3 regions of the Actinomadura napierensis genome follow, and region 1 is predicted to be linked to each of the others. Evidence: riboswitches for the same ligand, from Rfam matches in the RefSeq annotation. Region 1 holds a riboswitch; each other region holds the start of a gene.

Region 1 (6,901 bases):
CGCTCATCGCCGTTCGTCCTCTCCCGATCGCCGGTGCGGCTCCATTGCCGCTGCGGCGTCCTTAGTCCCTATTGTCGTACTTCGTTCCTCGACCCCACTCCTCGCACGCGGCGCATACGGAAACCGGGCGCGCCGCGAGGCGCGCCCGGAGTGTCCCTGCTCGTAGCCGGAGAGGCGCGCCCTCAGCCCGATACTCGCTTGGCGATCGCGTCGCCGATCTGGGCGGTCGACCGCGTCCCGAGGGCGCCGCGCTCGGCCAGGTCGTCGGAGACGGCCTGCTCGACGCGGCGGGCGGCGCCGTCCGCGCCGATGTGGTCGAGCAGCATCGCGACCGACAGGATCGTGGCGGTCGGGTCGGCCTTGCCCTGCCCGGCGATGTCGGGGGCGCTGCCGTGCACCGGCTCGAACATCGACGGCGCCGTCCGGTCGGGGTTGACGTTCCCGGACGCGGCGAGCCCGATGCCGCCGGCGATCGCGGCGCCGATGTCGGTGATGATGTCGCCGAACAGGTTGTCGGTGACCACGACGTCGAAGCGCTGCGGCTGGCCGACGAAGAACATGGTGGCCGCGTCGACGTGGCAGTAGTCGGTGCCGACCTGCGGGTACTCCGCGCCGACCCGCTTCAGCGTGCGCTGGTAGAGGTCGCCGGCGAAGGTGAGGACGTTGTCCTTGTGGACCAGTGTCAGCTTCTTGCGGGGGCGCGACGCCGCGACCTCGAACGCGTACCGGACGACCCGCTCGACGCCGAAGGCGGTGTTGACGCTCTCCTGCGTGGCGACCTCGTGCGGGGTGCCCTTGCGCAGGACGCCGCCGACGCCGGTGTAGGGGCCCTCGGTGCCCTCGCGGACGACGACCATGTCGATGTCGTCCGGCGTGACGTCCGCCAGCGGGGTCTTCACGCCCGGGAACAGCTTCACCGGGCGGAGGTTGACGTAGTGGTCGAGCTCGAAGCGGGTCCGCAGCAGCAGCCCGCGCTCCAGCGTCCCGCTCGGCACGCTCGGGTCGCCGACGGCGCCCAGCAGGATGACGTCCTGGCCGCGCAGCTCCTCCAGCACCGAGTCGGGCAGCGTCTCCCCGGTCCGGTGCCAGCGGGCGGCGCCCAGGTCGTAGGAGGTCTGCTCGAACGCGAGGTCGCCGGACGGGGCGACGGCCTCGAGGACCTTCAGTCCCTCGGCGACCACCTCGGGGCCGATCCCGTCACCGGGGATGACGGCCAGACGAATGCTGCGGGAAGCCATGGGCGTACTGTACTGCAAACGTCTCACTGCTTGGGCTTTCATCTCATATCCCGGTACGCGGGTCTCGCCGCCGGCGGCCGGGGCGTCACCTTCGTCACTCTTCGCGGGGTTGACGGGCCGGGTGCGAGAGGAGACGCTCTCCTCGACAAGTTCACATCGAGGCGACGGTGCGCAGGAACCTGGTGCGAATCCAGGACGGTCCCGCCACTGTGACCAGGGAGTCTCCCCCGCTCGACGACCACGACCGGCACGCGCCGGCGGGAAGGTCGGAGGGAGACGGCGATCTGGGAGTCAGGACACTGACCCGTCGTCCTCCCGCAACCGGGGCGAGTGCACCCCGTGAGGAGAACCCGACATGGCCGAGTCCGCCGTACCGTCCGCCGCGTCCCCGCAGGCCGAGCCGTCCCCCGCGCCGCTGCGCCTGCCGATCCGCGACATCGTCCCCTGGGCGGTGCTGGCCGTGGCGCTGGCCGCGATCCTGATCTACTTCGTCGGCGCCGAGCAGGGCGCGACGTCGGTCTTCGGCGGCACCTGGGTGCACGAGTTCACCCACGACGGCCGGCACCTGCTCGGCTTCCCCTGCCACTAGGCCGGGCCGATGATGAGAGCACTGCTTGTCCGCGGGATGCTCGCGGGCCTGGCCGCGGCCGCCCTCGCACTGGTCATCGCCTGGCTGTACGGGGAACCGCAGGTCGGGCACGCCATCGCGTTCGAGGAGGCGAAGGCGCACGCCGAGCACGCCGGGCACGAACCCGAGGTCGTCAGCCGCACCGTGCAGCAGACCGCCGGCCTGATCACCGCGATGGCGGTGTACGGGGTGGCGCTCGGCGGGCTGTTCTCGATCGCGTTCGCCTTCGCGTCCGGGCGGCTCGGACGGCTCGGCGCCCGCGCCACCGCCGCCCTGGTCGCCCTCGCCGGGTTCGTGGCGATCGAGCTGGTGCCGTTCCTGAAGTACCCGGCGACGCCCCCGGCGGTCGGCAACCCGACGACCATCGGCGGCCGGACGGCGCTGTACTTCTGCATGATGGCTCTGGGGGTGCTGGCGACGACCGCGGCGGTGATCGTGTGCCGCCGCCTCGTCCCCCGGCTCGGCGCCTGGAACGCGGTCACGGTGACCGCGATCGGCTACGCCGTCCTGCTGGCGGTCGTGTACCGGCTCACGCCGAAGCCCGACGCGATCCCGGAGCACTTCCCCGCGACGGTCCTGTGGAACTTCCGGATCGCCTCCCTGGGCGTCCAGCTCGTCCTGTGGGCCACGATCGGGCTGCTGTTCGGCTACCTGACGGAACGGGCCGGCGCCCGCCGCCGGTCCCTCGCCCCCGCCTAACCGGAGCGACCGGGCGCCCGGCGGAGACCGCAGTCCCCGCACATCTCCCCGCCGGGCGGGACGCGGTAGTACAGGCAGCAGTTGCGGCGGACGAATCCGCGCGGGCCGAACGCCCCCGCTCCCGCGAGCGGGGGCCGGGCCAGCAGTTCGCGGACGAGGGCGCCGCGGAAGGGGTCGCGCGGGCCGACGTTCAGGCCGCCGGCGAGGGCGGAGGCCGCGTTCCCCCACAGCAGGCCGTCCGCGAGGCGGGAGACGGCCCGCATCGTGGCGCGCAGCGGCTCCAGCTGGCCGGTGACGACCGCGTCGTGGACGAGATCGGCGGCCTCGGCCGGGCCGTCGGCGCGCCATCCGCGCGGGTCGGCGAGCCAGAGGGCGATGGGCGCGCCCGGCGCCCATCGCCAGTGCAGGCCGGACAGGTCGGGCACGATCCCGTGGACCGCCGCCGCGACGACCGGCGACCACAGCCGCGACGCGAGGCCCTGGAACAGGATGGACGCCGCGACGCGCCGTTCGCCGGTGCCGAGCCGCTCGGCGTAGCGGTCGGTGAGGTCGGCGAGCCGGACGGGGTCGCGCTCGGGCAGCGGCCGCCACGTCGGATCGGCCTCCTCGGCCGGATCGGTGGTGATCGCGAAGTACGGCCCGAGGCGCCCGGCGGCGCGCAGGGCCCGCGCGACCTCCTCGGTCCCGGCGGGCAGGGGCGGCGGCATGGGCTTCACCCTGCCATGCCGCCGGTGCCGTGCCGACCGGAGGGCCGTGCCGACCAGAGGGGCGTGCCGACCGGAGCGGCTAGCGGGAGGGGTGGCCGCCGTTGTCGCGGCGGTCCAGGGCCGTCTGCAGGGCCCGGGCCGCCTCTTCGGCGGCGTCGTCGGCGGGCGCGTTGGTCCAGGTGGTGTCGTTCATGATCGCTCCGAATCGCTGAGGCTGGTGCCGGAGGGCCGCCGGGACGCGCGGTTCGCGCGTGTCCGGGCGCGGGATCGGGCTCATGGCCGGGCGGAACCTCCGCAGCGGTGCCGGCCTGCCGATATCAGGCCCCGCTGCGGCAGCGAAGGATTACCGCGAAAAGCCGCATGATTACGAACCACGCTACCCGCCGTCCGGGCGGCTGTCCCGACCCGTGGCGTAAAATCTCAACATATGAGACGCGATCAGGTTCGCGACATGCCACGGGCGGGCGCCGGCACGATCGCCGGACGCCCGCCCGCGGCGGTGTCCCGAGCTGCTCTCGGTACCAGGTGCTCCCGGTCCTAGTCGAGGTCCACGCGGCGGCCCATGTCGGCGCCCACCTCGGCGGTGATCGCGTCCACGAGCTGCGCCGGGATCCCCGAGTCGACGGTCAGCGCGATCAGCGCCTTGCCGCCCTTGGCGTCCCGGCCGACCTGCATGCCGGCGATGTTGACCGCGGCGTCGCCGAGCAGCTTGCCCACCGCGCCGACGATGCCCGGGCGGTCGACGTAGGAGAAGAACGCCATGTGCGCGGTCGGCACCAGCTCCATGTTGTAGCCGTTGATCTCGATGATCCGCTCGGCGTGCTTCGGGCCGGTCAGCGTGCCGGACACCGACACCACCGCGCCGTCGGCCATCGTGCCGCGCACCTGCACCACGTTGCGCCAGTCGGGGCTGTCCTCGCTGGTGGTGAGGGTGACCTCGACGCCGCGGTCGCGGGCCAGCAGCGGCGCGTTGACGAACGTCACCGCCTCCTCGGTCACGTCCACGAACACGCCCTTGAGCGCGGCGAGCTCCAGCACCTTGACGTCGTGCTCGGCGATCTCGCCGCGCACCACCACGTCGAGGCGGACGGGGACCCCGCCGGCCAGCGCGGTGAAGATGCGGCCGAGCTTCTCGGCCAGCGGCAGGCCGGGCTTGACGTCCTCGGCGACCGCGCCGCCCTGGACGTTCACCGCGTCCGGCACGAACTCGCCGGACAGCGCCAGCTTCACCGAGCGGGCGACCTGCGTGCCGGCCTTCTCCTGCGCCTCGTGGGTGCTGGCGCCCAGGTGCGGGGTGACCACGACGTTGTCGTGCACGAACAGCGGGCTGTCGGTGCAGGGCTCGCTGCTGAACACGTCGATGCCGGCGCCGGCGACCCGGCCGTCCTTCAGCGCGAGGTCGAGCGCCTCCTCGTCGACGATCCCGCCGCGCGCGGCGTTGACGATCCGCACGCTCGGCTTGACCTGGTGCAGCTCGCGGTCGCCGACGAGGCCGAGGGTCTCGGGGGTCTTCGGCAGGTGCACGGTGATGAAGTCGCTCTCCTGGAGCAGCTCGTCGAGGGTGACGAGCTTGACGCCGAGCTGGGCGGCCCGCGCGGCCTGCACGTACGGGTCGAAGGCGATCACGTTCATGTCGAACGCGGCGAGGCGCTGGGAGACCAGCACGCCGATGCGGCCGAGGCCGAGCACGCCGACGGTCTTGCCCTGCAGCTCGACGCCGGTGTACCTGGAGCGCTTCCACTCGCCCTGCTTGAGGGCGGCGTGGCCCTGCGGAACGTTCCGCGCGGTGGCCAGCAGCAGCGCGATCGCGTGCTCGGCGGCGGTGACGATGTTGGAGGTCGGCGCGTTGACGACCATGACGCCGGCCTTGGTGGCGGCCTCCACGTCGACGTTGTCGAGGCCGACGCCGGCGCGCGCGACCACGCGCAGCCTCTTGGCGTGCTGGAAGACCTCGGAGGTGACCTTGGTGGCGCTGCGGACGATCAGGGCGTCGACGTCCGCGACGGCGGGCAGCAGCTTGGCCTTGTCGCTGCCGTCGACGTGACGGACCTCGAAGTCGGATTCCAGCACGGCGATGCCGGCCGGGGAGAGCTCTTCTGCGACGAGGACGACGGGCTTGCTCAAGGAAACAGTCCTTCGGGAAGTCGGATGTTCGGCTGATGTGCAGGTGAAGTCGCGAGTCACCTCGTCGTGCCCTCGCCCCCAGCGGCGAGTCTATCCCCCGGCGGGCGGCGGGGTTCGCGGCAGGGAAACACCGGCCGGTAACTCCCCTGTGTCCGCCGTGCCGGGCCCGCCCTTACCCTCCGGAGCCGGTCAGGCCGCGTTCGGCTCGGGGACCGCGGCCAGCACGGCGGCGACCCGCTCGGCCTCGGCGACCCGGACGTGCGGGACGTCCACGAAGACCCGCAGCGGCCCCGCGGGCAGGCCCAGCTCCTCGGCCACCTGGAGCTGGACCTCGCGCAGCGGGATGTAGGCCAGGTAGCCCCGGAAGACGTCCTGCGACCGGAACATCCCGGTCATGATCAGCCGGTAGCCGCGGATGCGGAACGACAGCGCGGTCAGGCACGGCACCGCGGCGGCGTCCTCCCCCGGCAGCGTCAGCGAGATCCACGCGCTGGTCGTCCACGGCCGGGCCCGCAGCAGGCCGACGACCCAGCGCAGCTGGTCGACGCCGTCGAGGTCGCGCAGCCGCGGCCCGTACCGGCCGGTCACCGCGTCCCGGGCGCGCTCCTGGGCGCGGCGCGCGATCCGGTCGCGGTCGCCGTGCTTGAGCAGGATCGGATCCTCCCAGCTCAGCGAGCTGATCTCGAACATCAGCGGGGGCCCCTCGATGATGGGCCCCACGTCCTCCATGCCGGCCACTCCGGCCGCCCATACGTGCCGCAGGACGCCGATCCACGCCCTCCCGCACGTCTCCCAGCGCCGGACGTCGTTGTCTCGCGCCTGCACGTCATCTCTCCGCGCCATTGCCGGCCCGATCACCGCCAATGCGGAACGGGTGTTTTCCTGCCCGCGGCATTGCCGCGCCGGTGATGAATTGCGCCGCGCGCCCGGCCGGCCGCCCCGAGAGGATCCTTGACAGCCTCTCACCACTCATGGACTCGCCCCAACGCCGCTCCGGCGGCGGCCACGTGAGTGTTCGCGCAGGTGCTCCCGCGCCGGCCACGGCCGTCGCGACTTTCTTCAAGTATCCGGCAAGGTGGGCCAAAAGGATAGGTTCTTTTACCCCTCAGGCCATCTCCACCCGCATTCTGACCACCCGGGCGCACAAGGGTCATTGGACAATCTGTCCAAACGATCGGCCGCCTTTACCGCCGGGTGCGGCCGGGCTCCCTCACCAGGGGTCCGGGCCGTCCCGGTGCAGCACGACGTAGCCGTCCCGGCTGAACACCTCCCGGTAGCCGGACGCCGTCAGCTCGGCGACCCGCCGCTGCTGCTCGGCCACCGACGTGAAGGGGAACGTCCGCCGCTGCACGTCCGCGACGACCCAGGGCGCGTTGCGCGGCTGCCAGTCCCACAGCAGGACGCGGGTACGGGCGGTCAGGCCGGGGCCGACGCCGTTGGCGGCCTCCACGAGCGCCCCGTCGGGGACCCTCGCCACCGCCGCCGCGGCGGCCGACGCCCGCTCG
Region 2 (6,901 bases), on a different contig from region 1:
CGGGCGGGTCTGGCTGGTCTCCAGGCGGGAGACGGTGGCCCGGGACCAGTCCAGCCGGTCGGCCACCTCCTGCAGCGTCAGGCCCTGCTCCTCCCGCAGCTTGCGGAGCTCCCGCGCCAGGCGGCGGCCACGAACGGTGGGGCGGTAGGTCATGGGAGCGAAGTCTCGCCGCTCCGGCCTTCCGCCACAACGCGATTGACGAACCCGGCACGAAGGGCAGAGCAATTCCCTGAAGACGCTTGCGAACGTGAGATTCTCACGAGAGTCTTGAATGCGTGACTGCTCGGGGACCCATAGTGACGGTGATCGGACCGCGCGCCCGGGCAGGCGGCCCGCGGGAGGCACTCGTGAAGACCCCGCCCGAGACCACCGAAGCGAGCCCGCGCGGGGCGCGGCACACCGCCGGGCCGCGCGCCGGGCACGACCGCATCGCCGCCGCCGCGCTCGCCGGCGGGTTCGCCAACCCGGCGCCGGACGTCCCCGCCGCCGATCCGGCGGCCGATCTGGCCGCCGACACGATGGCCGGCGCGATGGCCGCCGGCGGCGCGCACGTCCCGGCGGGCGCCAGGCCCGGCTGGGTGTGGGCGCTGCCCGGCGGTCCCGGCTGCGCGGGCCACGCGCGCCGCGTGCTGCGCGACGCCCTCCTCTCGCTCGGCGTCCGGGACGAGGCGATCGGCGACGCCCAGCTGATGGTGAGCGAGCTCGCCACCAACGCCCACCAGCACGCGGGCGACCACGGCCCGCACGAGCTGTGGCTCTACCTCGGCGACCCCTCCGGGGCCGGGACGGGAGCCGACGGCGCCCGCGCGGTGGACGGCGTCCCCGGCGCCGAAGTCAGGTGTGCCGTGTTCGACGCCTACGTCGAGGCGGCGCTGCCGGGCTATTCGTGGACGTCGGGGGACTGCGGGCGCGGGCTCAGCATCGTCCGGGAACTGTCGCGGGGCCGCTGGGGCACGCTGCGGACCCTGTCACGGCTCGGTCCCGGCGTTCGCGGGAAGGCCGTCTGGTTCGCCGTTCCCGTGCGCGGCGGCGTGCAGCAGCCGGTCCCCGGCTTCTAGCGGGCGCCCGGGTCCGCCGCCGCGCGCCTCCAGCGCGGGGGCGATGTCGGTGACCATCGACAGCAGCGACCTGGTCAGCAGCGTCTGCACCTGCGCGCGGTCGAGGGTCCGCTCCTGGAGCCACTGCCGCGTCGCCGCGTCCGCGAGCCCGGAGTAGACGCGCAGGACGGCGCGCAGCGTGCCGGTCGGCGCGGGCACGCGCAGGACGGCGAGCATGTGCTCGACCGTCCGGTCGCGGAACCGGTTGACGATGTCGAGCAGTTCCGGGTCCTGCCCGAAGCCCTCCGCGTCCAGCGCCGCGAACCAGGTGGTGGCGTTGCGCTCGGCGGTGTCGAGGAACAGGTTGACGCACAGCTCGACGGTCTCGGGCAGCGTCATCCGCTCGTCCGGCGGCGGCGCCTGCACGGCGGCGGTCGCCGTCAGCCCCTGGACGACCTTGAGGAACAGTTCGCGCTTGGTGCCGAAGTAGTAGTGGATGAGCCCGCGCTGGACGCCCGCCTCGCGGGCGATCGCCGCCGTGGACACCTCCGCGTACGGCAGTTCGGTGAACATCCGGCGCGCGACGTCGAGGATCTGGTCGCGCCGCTCGTCGCGCGGCAGGCGCTGGTAGCGGCCCTTGGCGTTCCTCGGACTTCCGGGGCGCGGCGTCGCGGCTCCGGCGGCCTCGCCGCGCGGGGCCGCGCGTCGTTCCATACCGACCAGTAGACCATTTGATTGGCGGATCGCCAAAATCTACCGGCGGTGCGCCGATAAACGGCGGGGTCGAGCGCGGCCGGGGTGTGTGCGATCCTGGGCGGGCGACGGAAGCGGAGGAACCCGGTGCGAATCCGGGGCTGTCCCGCAACTGTGACCAGGGGAGCCCCCCTCGACGCGGCCACGGCACGCGGTGCTGGAAGGCCGAGGGGGAGCGGTGATCCGGGAGCCAGGAGACTCCGGCCGTCGGACAGGCACCGCCACGGGCGTGGACACCCGAGGAAGGACGAACAGACGTGCGACCTGCGTCGGCGACGAACACCGGCCGGCCGGAGGGGCGCGCCCGCGCGCTCTACCCCTTCTCCGCCGTCGTCGGAATGGACGACCTCAAGCTCGCCCTGCTGATCAACGCCGTGTCACCGGGCGTCGGCGGGGTGCTGGTGCGCGGCGAGAAGGGCACCGCGAAGTCGACGATCGTGCGGGCGCTGGCCGGGCTGCTGCCGCCGGTGCCGGCCGTGCCGGGCTGCCGGTTCTCCTGCGACCCGGGCGACCCCGACCCGGCGTGCCCGGACGGCCCGCACGACGCGGGCGAAGGGGAGGAACGGGCCGCGCGGCTGGTGGAGCTGCCGGTCGGCGCGTCCGAGGACCGGCTCACCGGCTCGCTGGACATCGAGCGCGCGCTGACCGAGGGCGTGAAGGCGTTCGAGCCGGGCCTGCTGGCGGCGGCGCACCGCGGCGTCCTGTACGTCGACGAGGTCAACCTGCTCCATGACCACCTGGTCGACCTGCTGCTGGACGCGGCGGCGATGGGCGAGTCGTACGTGGAGCGCGAGGGCGTCTCGGTCCGGCACGCGGCCAGGTTCCTGCTGGTCGGGACGATGAACCCGGAGGAGGGCGAGCTGCGCCCGCAACTGCTCGACCGGTTCGGGCTGACCGTCGAGGTCGCCGCGACCCGCGATCCGGCCGAGCGCGCCGAGGTCGTCCGGCGGCGGCTGCGCTTCGAGGACGACCCGGACGGCTTCGCCGCGGCCTTCGCGGCGGACGAGGCGGACCTCGCCGGGCGGATCGCCGCCGCCCGGCGCCGGCTGCCCGGCGTGGAGCTGACAGACGCCGCGCTGCGCCAGATCACCGCCGTGTGCGCGTCGTTCGAGGTGGACGGCCTGCGCGCCGACCTGGTGACGGCGCGCGCCGCGATCGCGCTGGCGGCCTGGCACGGCCGCGCCGTGGTGACGGCCGACGACGTGCGGACGGCGGCGCGGGTGGCGTTCGCCCACCGGCGCCGCCGCGACCCCTTCGACGCGCCCGGCCTGGACCGGCAGAAGCTCGACGAGGTCCTCGAAGAGCACGGTGAGGAGCCGGAACCGCCCGACGATCCGGGTCCTCCCGACGATGGGCCCGGCGGCCCGGACGGCGGGGGCGGCGGTCTTCCCGACGGCCCCGGACAGCAGGACGCGCCCGTTCCGCCGCAGTCCGTTCCGCCGCAGTCCGAGCAGCCGATGGAGAGCGGCCAAGGCCGCTCGGGAGAGAGCGAGCCCGCTCCGGCGGACGCCGCCTACAAGCCGCGCCTCTTCACCGTCCCGGGCCTCGGGAACGGTGCGCCGGGACGGCGTTCCAAGGCGCGCAGCCCGTACGGACGTGTCTCCGGTGCGCGGCCCGGCACGCGAGGCGTGCACCTTACGGCGACGCTGCGAGCGGCGGCACCGCACCAGCGCGCGCGGGGACGCACCGGTTCGGGACTGGTCGTCCTACCCGGCGACCTGCGCGAAGCGGTCCGTGACGGGCGGGAGGGCAATCTCGTCCTGTTCGTTGTGGACGCCAGCGGCTCGATGGCGGCGCGCAAGCGGATGCGCGCGGTGAAGGGCGCCGTCCTCAGCCTCCTTCTCGACGCCTACCAGAGGCGCGACAAGGTCGGCCTCATCACCTTCCGGGGCAGGGACGCGGAACTGGCGCTGCCGCCCACGTCGTCGGTGGAGGCCGGGGCGCGCCGCCTCGACGCGCTCCCGACCGGTGGCCGCACGCCGCTGTCCGCCGGGCTGATGCGCGCGGCGGAGGTGCTGCGGGTCGAGCGGTTGCGCGACCCGGCCCGCCGCCCGCTGCTGGTCGTGGTGACCGACGGCCGCGCCACCCACGGCCCCGACCCGTCGCAGGCGGCCGGGCTGCTCGCCGGCGTCGCGTCCGTGGTCGTCGACTGCGAGTCCGGTCCGGTGCGGCTCGGCCTGGCCGCCGCGCTGGGCGCCCGGCTCGGCGCCGAGGTCGTCCGGCTCGACCGGCTCGCCGCCGACGCGCTCGCCGGCGTCGTCCGCGACGCCCGCAACGACGCCCGGAACATCGCGTGACCGGCGGCGGGTCCGCCGTGGAACCAGGAAGCAGGGGCTGAGATGCCGCAGGGGAAGCCGGAGTACGTGCCGGAGGACGGGCTCACCACCAGGCAGCGCCGGAACCGGCCGCTGGTGATGGTGCACACCGGGCCGGGCAAGGGGAAGTCGACGGCCGCGTTCGGGCTCGCGCTGCGGGCCTGGAACCAGGGCTGGCCGATCGGGGTGTTCCAGTTCGTCAAGTCGGCCAAGTGGCGGATCGGCGAGGAGAACGCGCTGCTCGCGCTGGGACGGCTGCACGAGCAGACCGGCGAGGGCGGGCCGGTGTTCTGGAGCAAGATGGGCGAGGGCTGGTCGTGGATCCAGCGGCCCGGCACCGAGGCCGACCACGAGGCCGACGCCCGCGAGGGCTGGGAGCAGATCAAGCGCGACCTGGCCGCCGAGACCTACCGCCTCTACATCCTGGACGAGTTCACCTATCCGATGAAGTGGGGCTGGGTCGACGTCGACGACGTCGTCGCCGCGCTCGCCGCGCGTCCCGGCAACCAGCACGTGGTGATCACCGGCAGGGACGCCGACCCGCGGCTGATCGAGGCCGCCGACCTGGTCACCGAGATGGGCAAGGTGCGGCACCCGATGGACAGCGGCCAGAAGGGCCAGAAGGGCATCGAGTGGTGACCGTTCCGCGGCTCGTCATCGCCGCGCCCTCGTCGGGCAGCGGCAAGACGACCGTGGCGACCGGGCTCATGGCGGCGTTCGCGATGCGCGACCTGCAGGTGTCGCCGCACAAGGTGGGGCCCGACTACATCGACCCCGGATACCACTCGCTCGCGACGGGACGGCCCGGCAGGAACCTCGATCCTTGGCTGACGTCAGAGGAAATGGTCGTGCCGCTGTTCCTGCACGGCGCGGCGGGCGCGGACGTCGCGGTGGTCGAGGGCGTCATGGGCCTGTACGACGGTGCAGCCGGGCTCGGGCCGTCCGATTCGGCCGGGGGAGGCGACTACGCGTCGACCGCGCACGTCGCGACGCTCCTGGACGCGCCGGTCGTGCTCGTCGTGGACGCCTCCGCCGCCGCGGGACGGTCCGTCGCGGCGCTCGTCCACGGGTTCCGGTCGTTCGGGACGGTCCGCGTCGGAGGCGTCATCCTCAACCGGCTCGGGTCGGACGGCCACGAGCGCATGTGCCGCGACGCCGTCGAGGACCTCGGGCTGCCGGTCCTCGGGGCGTTGCGCCGCAGCGACGACGCCGTCACGCCGTCCCGGCATCTCGGGTTGGTGCCGGCGGCCGAACGCAACACCGAAGCGGTGGAGAGCGTACGAAGACTGGGCGAGCTGGTAGCGGCGTCATGCGACCTAGACGCACTCCTAGCGCTGGCCCAGGGCGCGCCACAACTGGACGCGGTGCCCTGGGATCCGTCCACGGCCGTACCGGAGACGCACACCGGACGGCCCCGGATCGCAGTAGCGGGCGGTCCCGCATTCACGTTCGGCTACGCGGAGAACGAGGAACTGCTGGAAGCGGCAGGCGCGGAGGTCGTCCGGTTCGATCCGCTGCAGGACGATGGCCTGCCCGACGGGACGCGCGGCGTCGTCATAGGCGGAGGCTTCCCCGAGGTGTACGCGGCGCAGTTGTCGTCCAACGAACGGCTGCGCAAGGAACTGGCGGCGTTCGCCAACGCGTCCCGTCCCGTCTACGCCGAATGCGCCGGACTCCTCTACCTCGCACAGGAACTCGACGGCGCCCCCATGTGCGGTGTGCTGAATGGCGCCAAGGCGGCCATGGCCCCTCGGCTGACGCTGGGCTATCGTGCCGCGGTGGCGGTGGCCGACTCGGTCGTCGCCCGGGCGGGCGAACGGGTGCACGGCCACGAGTTCCACCGCACGGTGACGGACCCCGACCACGGGGAGACCGCCGCCTGGCAGTGGGCCGCGTCCGGTCCCGTGGGCTTCGTCCGGGGCGACTGCGTCGCGTCCTACCTCCATGTGCACTGGGCCGGATCTCCCTGGTTCGCCAGCCGGATGGTCGCGGCCTGCCTGTGACGGGTCCGCCGGCGGACGTGGATGGGAGCAGTGTGGACGTCTTCACCGACAGCGTGCGCCTGGAGAGCGGACGCCTCGTGCTGCGCCCGTTCGGGCTCGACGACGCCCCGCAGCTCATCGAGGTGGTCCAGGCCGGTGAGGACTTCCTGCCGCCGAACTTCCCGGACGCGCTGGAGGCCGAGCCGCTCGCCTGGTTCCTGAGCGAAGGCGTCCACAAGGTGCAGCGTTTCGGCCTCGGCATCCATCTGGCGGTGACCGACCGCTCGACCGGCGGCCTCCTCGGCACCATAGGGCTGTTCAAGGTGGACTGGGCGCAGCTGACCTGCGAGATCGGATACGGGATGCGGACAAGCGCGCGCGGGCGCGGGTACGCGACCGAGTCGCTCACCCTCATCTCGGACTGGGCCCTCCGGGACTGCGGCCTCTACCGCGTCGAGCTGCGCGCACTGACCACCAACCACGCCTCGATCCGGGTCGCGGAGAAGGCCGGCTACGTGCGCGAAGGGGTGGCGCGCGGCGCGGAACGCGATGCCGACGGCGTCAACCGGGACATGCTCGTCTTCAGCCGCATCGCCTCCGACCTCCGGCGGGGCGGCCCGGCATGCTGACCGATCCGGGCGCGTCCGGCGCGCCGCGTCCCGGCCCGGGCGCGGCCTGCAGGAGGCTCGACGTCCACGACCAGGAAGGACGGGCATGACCGGGACACAGGCGGCCGAGCCGCGAGCGGCACGGCGCACGCTAGTGATGCACGGCGCGAACGCGGGGGAGACGGCCCGCCGGATGCTGCCGAAAC
Region 3 (6,901 bases), on a different contig from region 1:
TCGCGCAGGACGGTTCGGCGGTCGAGTTCTACGCCGCGATGCCGCCGGACATCGCGAGCGCCGCGCTCGTCCATACGGCGATCCGGGCCGGCACGCCGATCCTGGAGTTGGGCGCGGGCGCCGGGCGGGTCACCCACCCCCTGCTCGACTTCGGCCACCCGGTGACGGCCGTGGACGACTCGGCCGCGATGCTGGCCCGCATCCAGGGTGCGCGCACCGTGTGCTCGCCGATCCAGGATCTGGACCTGCCTGACCGGTTCGGCTGCGTGCTGCTGATGTCGTACCTGGTCAACTACGGCGACCGGGACGCCCTCCTCGCGGCCTGCGGGCGGCACGTCCGGCCGGACGGCGTGGTCATCATGCAGCGCGAGACGCCCCGCTGGCACGCGGAGGCGGCCCCGCGCGAATGGGCCCACGACGGGGTCCAATACCGCATGACGGACGTCGAGCGCCCGGCGCCCGGGCTCGTCGTGGCGACGATCGAGTACCGGATGGGCGAGCGGCGCTGGACGCACTCGTTCACGTCCCGGCAGCTCGGCGACGACGAGCTCCCCACCGTTCTGGAGGCGGCGGGCCTGCGCTTCGACCGCTTCCTGGACGACGACGGCGGCTGGATCGCCGCCCGCCCCCTCTGACCCCTGCGGCCCGGCGTCAGCGCTCGGTGTTCTTGTAGGTCTTCGGCTTCATCCCCTTTCCGGGGAAGACGACGAGAAGATGCCGCTCGTTGGGAGGCTCGTCCATCAGGGTCTCGGGCGCCCGACGGCCGCGCACGTACACGCGGAGCCGGTAGTGACCCGGGCCGGCGACGGTCACGGCCGGGAAGGGCAGGGGGCCGTCCATCGCCGTCAGCAACGCGTGCCCCTTCGCGCTGTCGAATCCCACTTCGGCGACGCGTTCCCAGCCCTTGAGCGCGAGAGGCGGCGCCTTCTTGTAGGCGCGGACGGTCACGCACAGCCGGCTCTCGGTCCCGGTGATGACGGTGGCTTCGCCGTCGCCGCTCGCGACCAGGCCATCATGGACGGCTGCGCCGAGGGATTTCCCTGAGCTCCCTTCGTCGCCGACCAGGTAGCTGCTGCTCTCCCCGCCATCGATGACCCGCGTGGCCTGCCGGACGGGATGGAACCCCGCCGGAATGCCGCGCCGGCAGGTCGCCAATGCCTTCGCCACGTTCTGCTTGTACTGCGCGTGGAGGGCCGCTGTCGAGCGCTCCTGGGCTACTCGCCGTTCGTCCGCCGTCTCCGGGCACAGGTAGGCCATCTGCTGAATCGCCGGCGGGATGATGCCTCGCGGCATTCCTGCGCTCCACAGCGACTCTCCACGGCATGCACGCCGTCCGATTTCGATCTGTTCGCTGTCGGTAAGCAGGTCGCCATGCGGCGATCCGCCCCCATAGCCCAGGGTGTAACCACGAACGGAGCAGAGGAAGGCGATCTCCCTTTCACGCTGCGACAATTTCGCCATCACCTGCGTGAACGGCACCTTCCCTGACATGTCGGCGCGTTCGGCATGCCTGCAGTCGGCCCCGCTCGCGGCATAGCGGGGCGGCGTCTCCTGGTCGGCGGCGGCGCAGAGGACGAGTCCGGCGACGAGCGTCCCGCAGACCAGGCGAGGCATCCGAGGACCGGGCCGGTAGGTCGAAACGAGAATGAGGACCAGGGGCACCGCGCCGTACGCCCAGCGCACAGCCCCCCAGCCGCCCATCGGCAACCACAGACCAACGCATTGCTCCCCCCAGCGCGCCACGTCGTAGCCGTAGAGAGCCGGCTCGGCCAATGTCACGAATGCGAGCACCGCCGCCGTCGCCCAGCCGACGAACCGCCGCCGGACCATCAGCCACAAGAGGAAGGCCGGCAAAACGACCAGGATCGGCAAGCCGTGCAGCAGCCAGTATCCCGGAACGGACCAGAGTTCGGACTGGTGCGACCACCCCTGGCAGGCATCGGAAGCGATGACACTGAGATAGCCCTGGGCGCCCCTCTTCACGCCCAACAGTGAGATGACGACGCCCCTCACCGTCGGTTCTGCGGTAATGGCGACGGCGACGATCCATAACCGCATCTGCGTGCGCTGGCTCCAATGGGACATGGCCCCAGAACCCTAGTGAAGATCCACTCCCCCGGGGATGTTTCCGAGCAGAGCGCCCGGCGCCCACAGGGCCGGAGGCGCTCGCCCGACCGACCCCTCCTCGTCGACATAGCTTGACAGCTAAGGTTATTAGCCTTAGCTTGTAGCTAACATCATTAGCCAAGCAGGAGGGCCGCAGGCCATGAGCAGCGTCACCGTCCCGAGCGTCCGCAAGCACTCCGTCCCGCTCGTCGCCCGCCGCGTCGCCTGGGCGGCGAACGCGCTGTTCTGGAGCGCGTTCGCCGTTATCGAAGGCCTCAACCACGGCTGGCTCGCGGCGCTGGTCGCGGTCGCGTTCTTCATCGCGCCCGACCTGACGTTCCTGGCGGGGGCGCGCGACGCGCACACCGTCGAACGCGGGCAGCTTCCGGCGCGCGCCGTCCCGTACTACAACACCGCGCACCGCGCGCTGATCCCTCTCGCGCTGATGGCGCTCTACACCGTCTCACCGATCACGTGGGCGCCGATCTTCGCCGGTCTCTGCGGCTGGCTCGCCCACATCTCGATCGACCGCGCCGCCGGCTACGGCCTGCGCACCAAGGACGGCTTCCAGCGCCGCTGACCTCGCCCGCTCCCGGCGGTGCCGGTACGATCCCCGATGGCATGAACTGACGCGAGGTGCCCCTCGGGGAGAATCGGGAAGCCGGTGCGAATCCGGCACGGGCCCGCCGCGGTGACCGGGGAGCTGCCGCCCACGCGCGCGAGCGCGGCCACTGGCCCTCAGGCCGGGAAGGCGGGCGGCCCAGCGTCGATCCGGGAGTCCGAAGACCGGCCTCGCTCCAACGGCCGCCGTCCCGGCGGCCCGACCGCAGCGGGAGCCTGCCCATGAACCTCTACGACGTCATCCACCGCCGCCGCGACGTGCGCGCCGAGTTCACCGGCGCGCCGATCCCGGAGGACGTCCTCGACCGGGTCCTCACGGCGGCGCATGCCGCGCCCAGCGTCGGCCTTTCCCAGCCCTGGGACTTCGTCGTCGTCCGCGACCCGGACGTCCGGCGCGCCTTCCACGACCACGTCCAGTCCGAGCGCGACGCCTTCGCCGCCGCCCTCACCGGCGACGCCGCCGAACGCTTCGCCCGCATCAAGATCGACGGGGTGCTCGAATCGAGCCTGTCGATCGTGGTCACCTACGACGCCGAGCGCGGCGGCCCGGCGGTCCTCGGACGGCACGCGATCGCCGACGCGGGCCTGTACTCGGTGTGCCTGGCGATCCAGAACCTCTGGCTGGCGGCCACGGCCGAAGGCCTGGGCGTCGGCTGGGTGTCGTTCTACCGGGAGCCGCACCTGCGCGACCTCCTCGGCATACCGAAGGGCATCCGGCCGGTCGCCTGGCTGTGCCTGGGCCCGGTCACGCACCTGGAGACGGTCCCCGATCTCGAACGGCACGGCTGGCGCCGGCGCCGTCCTCTGGACGCCGCCCTCCACCACGACCGCTGGTGAACGCGGCACCCGAATGGTCCGGCCCCAGACAGTAAGGTCGCCGCCATGGGCGAAATACGGGTGGTACTGATCGGAGGGACGTCGAACACCGGAAAGTCGACCATCGCGGCCGCCGTGGCGGACGAGCTCGGCTTCGAGCACAGGTCGACGGACTACCTGGCACGCCACCCCGGACGGCCCTGGCGCACCCCGGAGCGCGAGGTCCCGCCGCACGTCGCCGACCATTACGCGACGCTCACGACCGATGAGCTGATCAGGTCCGTCCTCGACCATTACGAAAGGCTGTGGCCCCGCATCGCGGAAATCGTCACGGATCACGCGACGGGGCCCGGCCCCGGACTCGTCCTGGAGGGCTCGGCGCTCTGGCCGGCCCGCGTCGCAGAACTGGCCGTCCCGCACACGGCCGCCGTGTGGTTCACCGCCGACCCCGCCGTCCTGCGCGCCCGGGTGCAAGCGTCCGGCCGCTACGACGAGTCCACGCCCACGGAACGGCACTTGATGAACCGGTTCCTCGCCCGTACCGAGCGCTACCAGACCCTCATGCTGGACGCCGTCGACAGGCTGGGCCTCGCTCGCATCGACACGGGAACCGGCCGGTCCGTGCCGGAGCTGGCCGGCATGGTGCTCACGACCGTCCACGCACAGGACGCCGTCGGACGCTCACCCGCCGCCCCCTGACCGGCCGCGGTCACCGACCCGCCGCCGCGAGAAGGGTCGGGGCGGTTCCGGGCAATCAAGGACGTGACCACCCTCCACGCCGCCAGAAGGGTCCCCCATGGCCACTCCCCCAGCATCGCGGGACCAGCCGTGACGGGCGCCCCCTCTGAGACGAGCAGATCAACCGGGCCGGAGCCGTCCGACGCCGACGTCATCACCGCGGCCCGGCGGAACCCCGAACGGTTCGCGGACCTCTTCGACCGGCACTACGCGCAGATCCACCGCTACGTGGACCGGCGGCTCGGCGCGGACGCCGCGGACGACATCGCGGCCGAGACGTTCCTGATCGCCTTCCGGCGCCGCGCGGCGTTCGACACGGCGCACGCGTCGGCGCGGCCCTGGCTCTACGGCATCGCGACCCGGTTGATCAGCCGTCACCGCCGCGACGAGCTGCGCCGCTACCGGGCGATGGCGCGAATGCACACCGCCGACGCCGTGGAGAGCCACGAGAGCAGCGTGACCTCGGCGGTAGCGGCGGCGAGCCTCGGCTTGAGCCCGGCCCTGGCCGGACTGCAGCGGGCCCGGCCGATGGGTGCGTTTTCTGATTTTTCTGCTGTGGTGTCGATTGGCGTCGAGCCGGTTCGTAGCCAAGGTGAGAGGCCGGCAACGGGCCGGCCGCCCCTCACCGGAGGCACACGATGTCCGTCACGACCACCACCACCGTTCCCGCGAAGCCGCTGATCACCGGTGGCCTGACCGCCGCGGCGGTCGCCGCCGCGGCGACTGCGGCCGTCGCCGCCGTGGGCGAGTCCGCCGGGATCAGCCTCGCCGTCGGCGGGAAGGCGATCCCGCTGACCGGGTTCGCCATGCTGACCGCCGTCTTCTCCGTGGTGGGCCTGGTGCTCGCCCTCGTGTTGGCCCGCGCTGCCGGCCGTCCGCGTACGGCGTTCGTCCGCACCACGATCGTGCTCACCGCGCTGTCACTGGTGCCGGATGTGCTCGCGGACGCGGCCGCGGCCACGAAGATGCTGCTGATGATGACGCACCTGGTGGCCGCCGCGATCGTGATCCCGGCCATCGCCCGCCGCCTGTCCGCCTGATCCCTCGGAGGAGTTCACCGTGAAGAAGTACCTGCTCGCCGTCCAGTTCGACGAGAGCGCGCCGCAGCCGTCCGAAGCGGAACTGCAGGCGCAGCAGGCCCGGACGGGCAAGGTCACCACCGAAATGCAGTCCGCCGGTACGTGGGTGTTCGTCGGCGGCCTGCTGGGCTCGTCCGCCACCACCGTCGTCCACCCCGGCAACGGCACCACCACGATGACCGACGGCCCGTTCGCCGAGACCAAGGAGCAGCTCGGCGGGTTCTGGGTGATCCGGTGCGACGACCTCGACCAGGCGCTGGCCTGGGCCGAGAAGTGCGCGCTGGCCTGCGGGGCCCCGATCGAGGTGCGTCCGTTCGAAGACGCGCAGTGGGACTGAGCGTGGACGGGCTCGGGCGGGTGGACCTGGACGGCGTCTACCGGGCCGAGTACGGCCGGTGCGTGGCCACGCTGACGCGCCTGCTGGGTGACATCGGGCTCGCCGAGGAGGCCGTTCAGGATGCGTTCGCGACGGCCGTCCAGAAGTGGGACAGGACGCCGCCCAACCCCGGCGCGTGGATCGTGACCACCGCCCGCAACCGGGCGATCGACCGCTGCGCCGGGAATCCACCCGCCAGGCCCGCCACGCCCAGGCCATGCTGCTGAACCAACCCGACGAGCCGGAGGAGGTGGGACCGGTGCGCGACGACCAGCTCCGCATGATCTTCACTTGCTGTCACCCGGCGCTGTCGCCGGTCGCGCAGACCGCGCTCACCCTGCGCCTGCTCGGCGGGCTGGAGGTGGCCGAGATCGCGCGGGCCTACCTGGTCCCCGAGGCGACCGTCGCCCAGCGGATCGTCCGCGCGAAGAAGAAGATCCGCGACGCCGGCATCCCCTACCGGGTGCCCGGCGACGCCGAGCTCCCCGATCGGCTGCCGCCGGTGCTCACCGTGCTGTACCTGGTCTTCAACGAGGGGTACACCTCCACGTCGGGGGAGCTGCTGCGGAGCGACCTGTGCCGGGAGGCCGTCCGCCTGGCCAGGGCGCTCGCCGAGCTGATGCCGGACGAGCCCGAGGTCATCGGGCTCCTGGCGCTGCTCTTGCTCACCGAAGCGCGGCGGCCCGCGCGGGTGGGGCCTTCGGGCGAGCTGGTGGTGCTTCCGGATCAGGACCGGTCGTTGTGGAACCGGGAACTGATCGCCGAGGGGCATGAGCTGGTGCGCCGGTGCCTGCGGCGTGCCCGGCCCGGGCCCTACCAGTTGCAGGCCGCGATCAACGCCGTGCACACCGACGGGCCCGAGACCGACTGGGCACAGGTGCTGGCGCTGTACGACCAGCTGCTGCAGCACACCCCGACACCGATCGTGGCGCTCAACCGCGCGGTCGCCGTCGCCCAGGTGCACGGTCCCGCACCGGCGCTGGCCGCCATCGACGCGTTGGACCTGCCGGGCTATCACCTGCTGCCCGCCACCCGCGCCGACCTGCTCACCCGGCTGGGCCGTACCGCCGAAGCCATCGCCGCCTACGACCAGGCGATCACCCTGGCCACCAATGACACCGAACGAACCTTCCTGCGGACACGACGCGCGCGCCTCGCCCCCGAC

What was found. A riboswitch is a leader RNA that binds a small molecule or an ion and turns the genes downstream of it on or off. The one in region 1 is predicted to bind cobalamin.
Region 2: it holds a riboswitch for cobalamin, as region 1 does, so the genes downstream of both, ABD296_RS38420 (VWA domain-containing protein) here and ABD296_RS22190 (CbtB domain-containing protein) in region 1, are expected to answer to the same signal.
Region 3: it holds a riboswitch for cobalamin, as region 1 does, so the genes downstream of both, bluB (5,6-dimethylbenzimidazole synthase) here and ABD296_RS22190 (CbtB domain-containing protein) in region 1, are expected to answer to the same signal.

Annotation. Positions count from the first base shown of each region.
Region 1 is NZ_BAAAMR010000039.1:30,721-37,621, reverse strand. Features, by position in the region: gene ABD296_RS22200 (branched-chain amino acid aminotransferase) at 1-7, opposite strand, end outside; gene ABD296_RS22195 (3-isopropylmalate dehydrogenase) at 183-1,238, opposite strand; cobalamin riboswitch at 1,369-1,560, shown strand; gene ABD296_RS22190 (CbtB domain-containing protein) at 1,594-1,827, shown strand; gene ABD296_RS22185 (CbtA family protein) at 1,837-2,565, shown strand; gene ABD296_RS22180 ((2Fe-2S)-binding protein) at 2,562-3,272, opposite strand; gene serA (phosphoglycerate dehydrogenase) at 3,810-5,396, opposite strand; gene ABD296_RS22170 (thymidylate synthase family protein) at 5,586-6,221, opposite strand; gene ABD296_RS22165 (DUF2079 domain-containing protein) at 6,607-6,901, opposite strand, start outside.
Region 2 is NZ_BAAAMR010000101.1:22,313-29,213, forward strand. Features, by position in the region: gene ABD296_RS38405 (helix-turn-helix domain-containing protein) at 1-153, opposite strand, end outside; gene ABD296_RS38410 (ATP-binding protein) at 348-1,058, shown strand; gene ABD296_RS38415 (TetR/AcrR family transcriptional regulator) at 969-1,751, opposite strand; cobalamin riboswitch at 1,869-1,990, shown strand; gene ABD296_RS38420 (VWA domain-containing protein) at 2,129-4,087, shown strand; gene cobO (cob(I)yrinic acid a,c-diamide adenosyltransferase) at 4,130-4,744, shown strand; gene ABD296_RS38430 (cobyrinate a,c-diamide synthase) at 4,738-6,108, shown strand; gene ABD296_RS38435 (GNAT family N-acetyltransferase) at 6,141-6,716, shown strand; gene ABD296_RS38440 (hypothetical protein) at 6,802-6,901, shown strand, end outside.
Region 3 is NZ_BAAAMR010000059.1:14,821-21,721, forward strand. Features, by position in the region: gene ABD296_RS28795 (class I SAM-dependent methyltransferase) at 1-635, shown strand, start outside; gene ABD296_RS28800 (hypothetical protein) at 652-2,085, opposite strand; gene ABD296_RS28805 (DUF4260 family protein) at 2,267-2,686, shown strand; cobalamin riboswitch at 2,724-2,915, shown strand; gene bluB (5,6-dimethylbenzimidazole synthase) at 2,950-3,564, shown strand; gene ABD296_RS28815 (hypothetical protein) at 3,610-4,242, shown strand; gene ABD296_RS28820 (RNA polymerase sigma factor) at 4,372-4,962, shown strand; gene ABD296_RS28825 (DUF6069 family protein) at 4,920-5,321, shown strand; gene ABD296_RS28830 (YciI family protein) at 5,341-5,697, shown strand; gene ABD296_RS28835 (RNA polymerase sigma factor) at 5,688-5,963, shown strand; gene ABD296_RS28840 (RNA polymerase sigma factor) at 5,954-6,901, shown strand, end outside.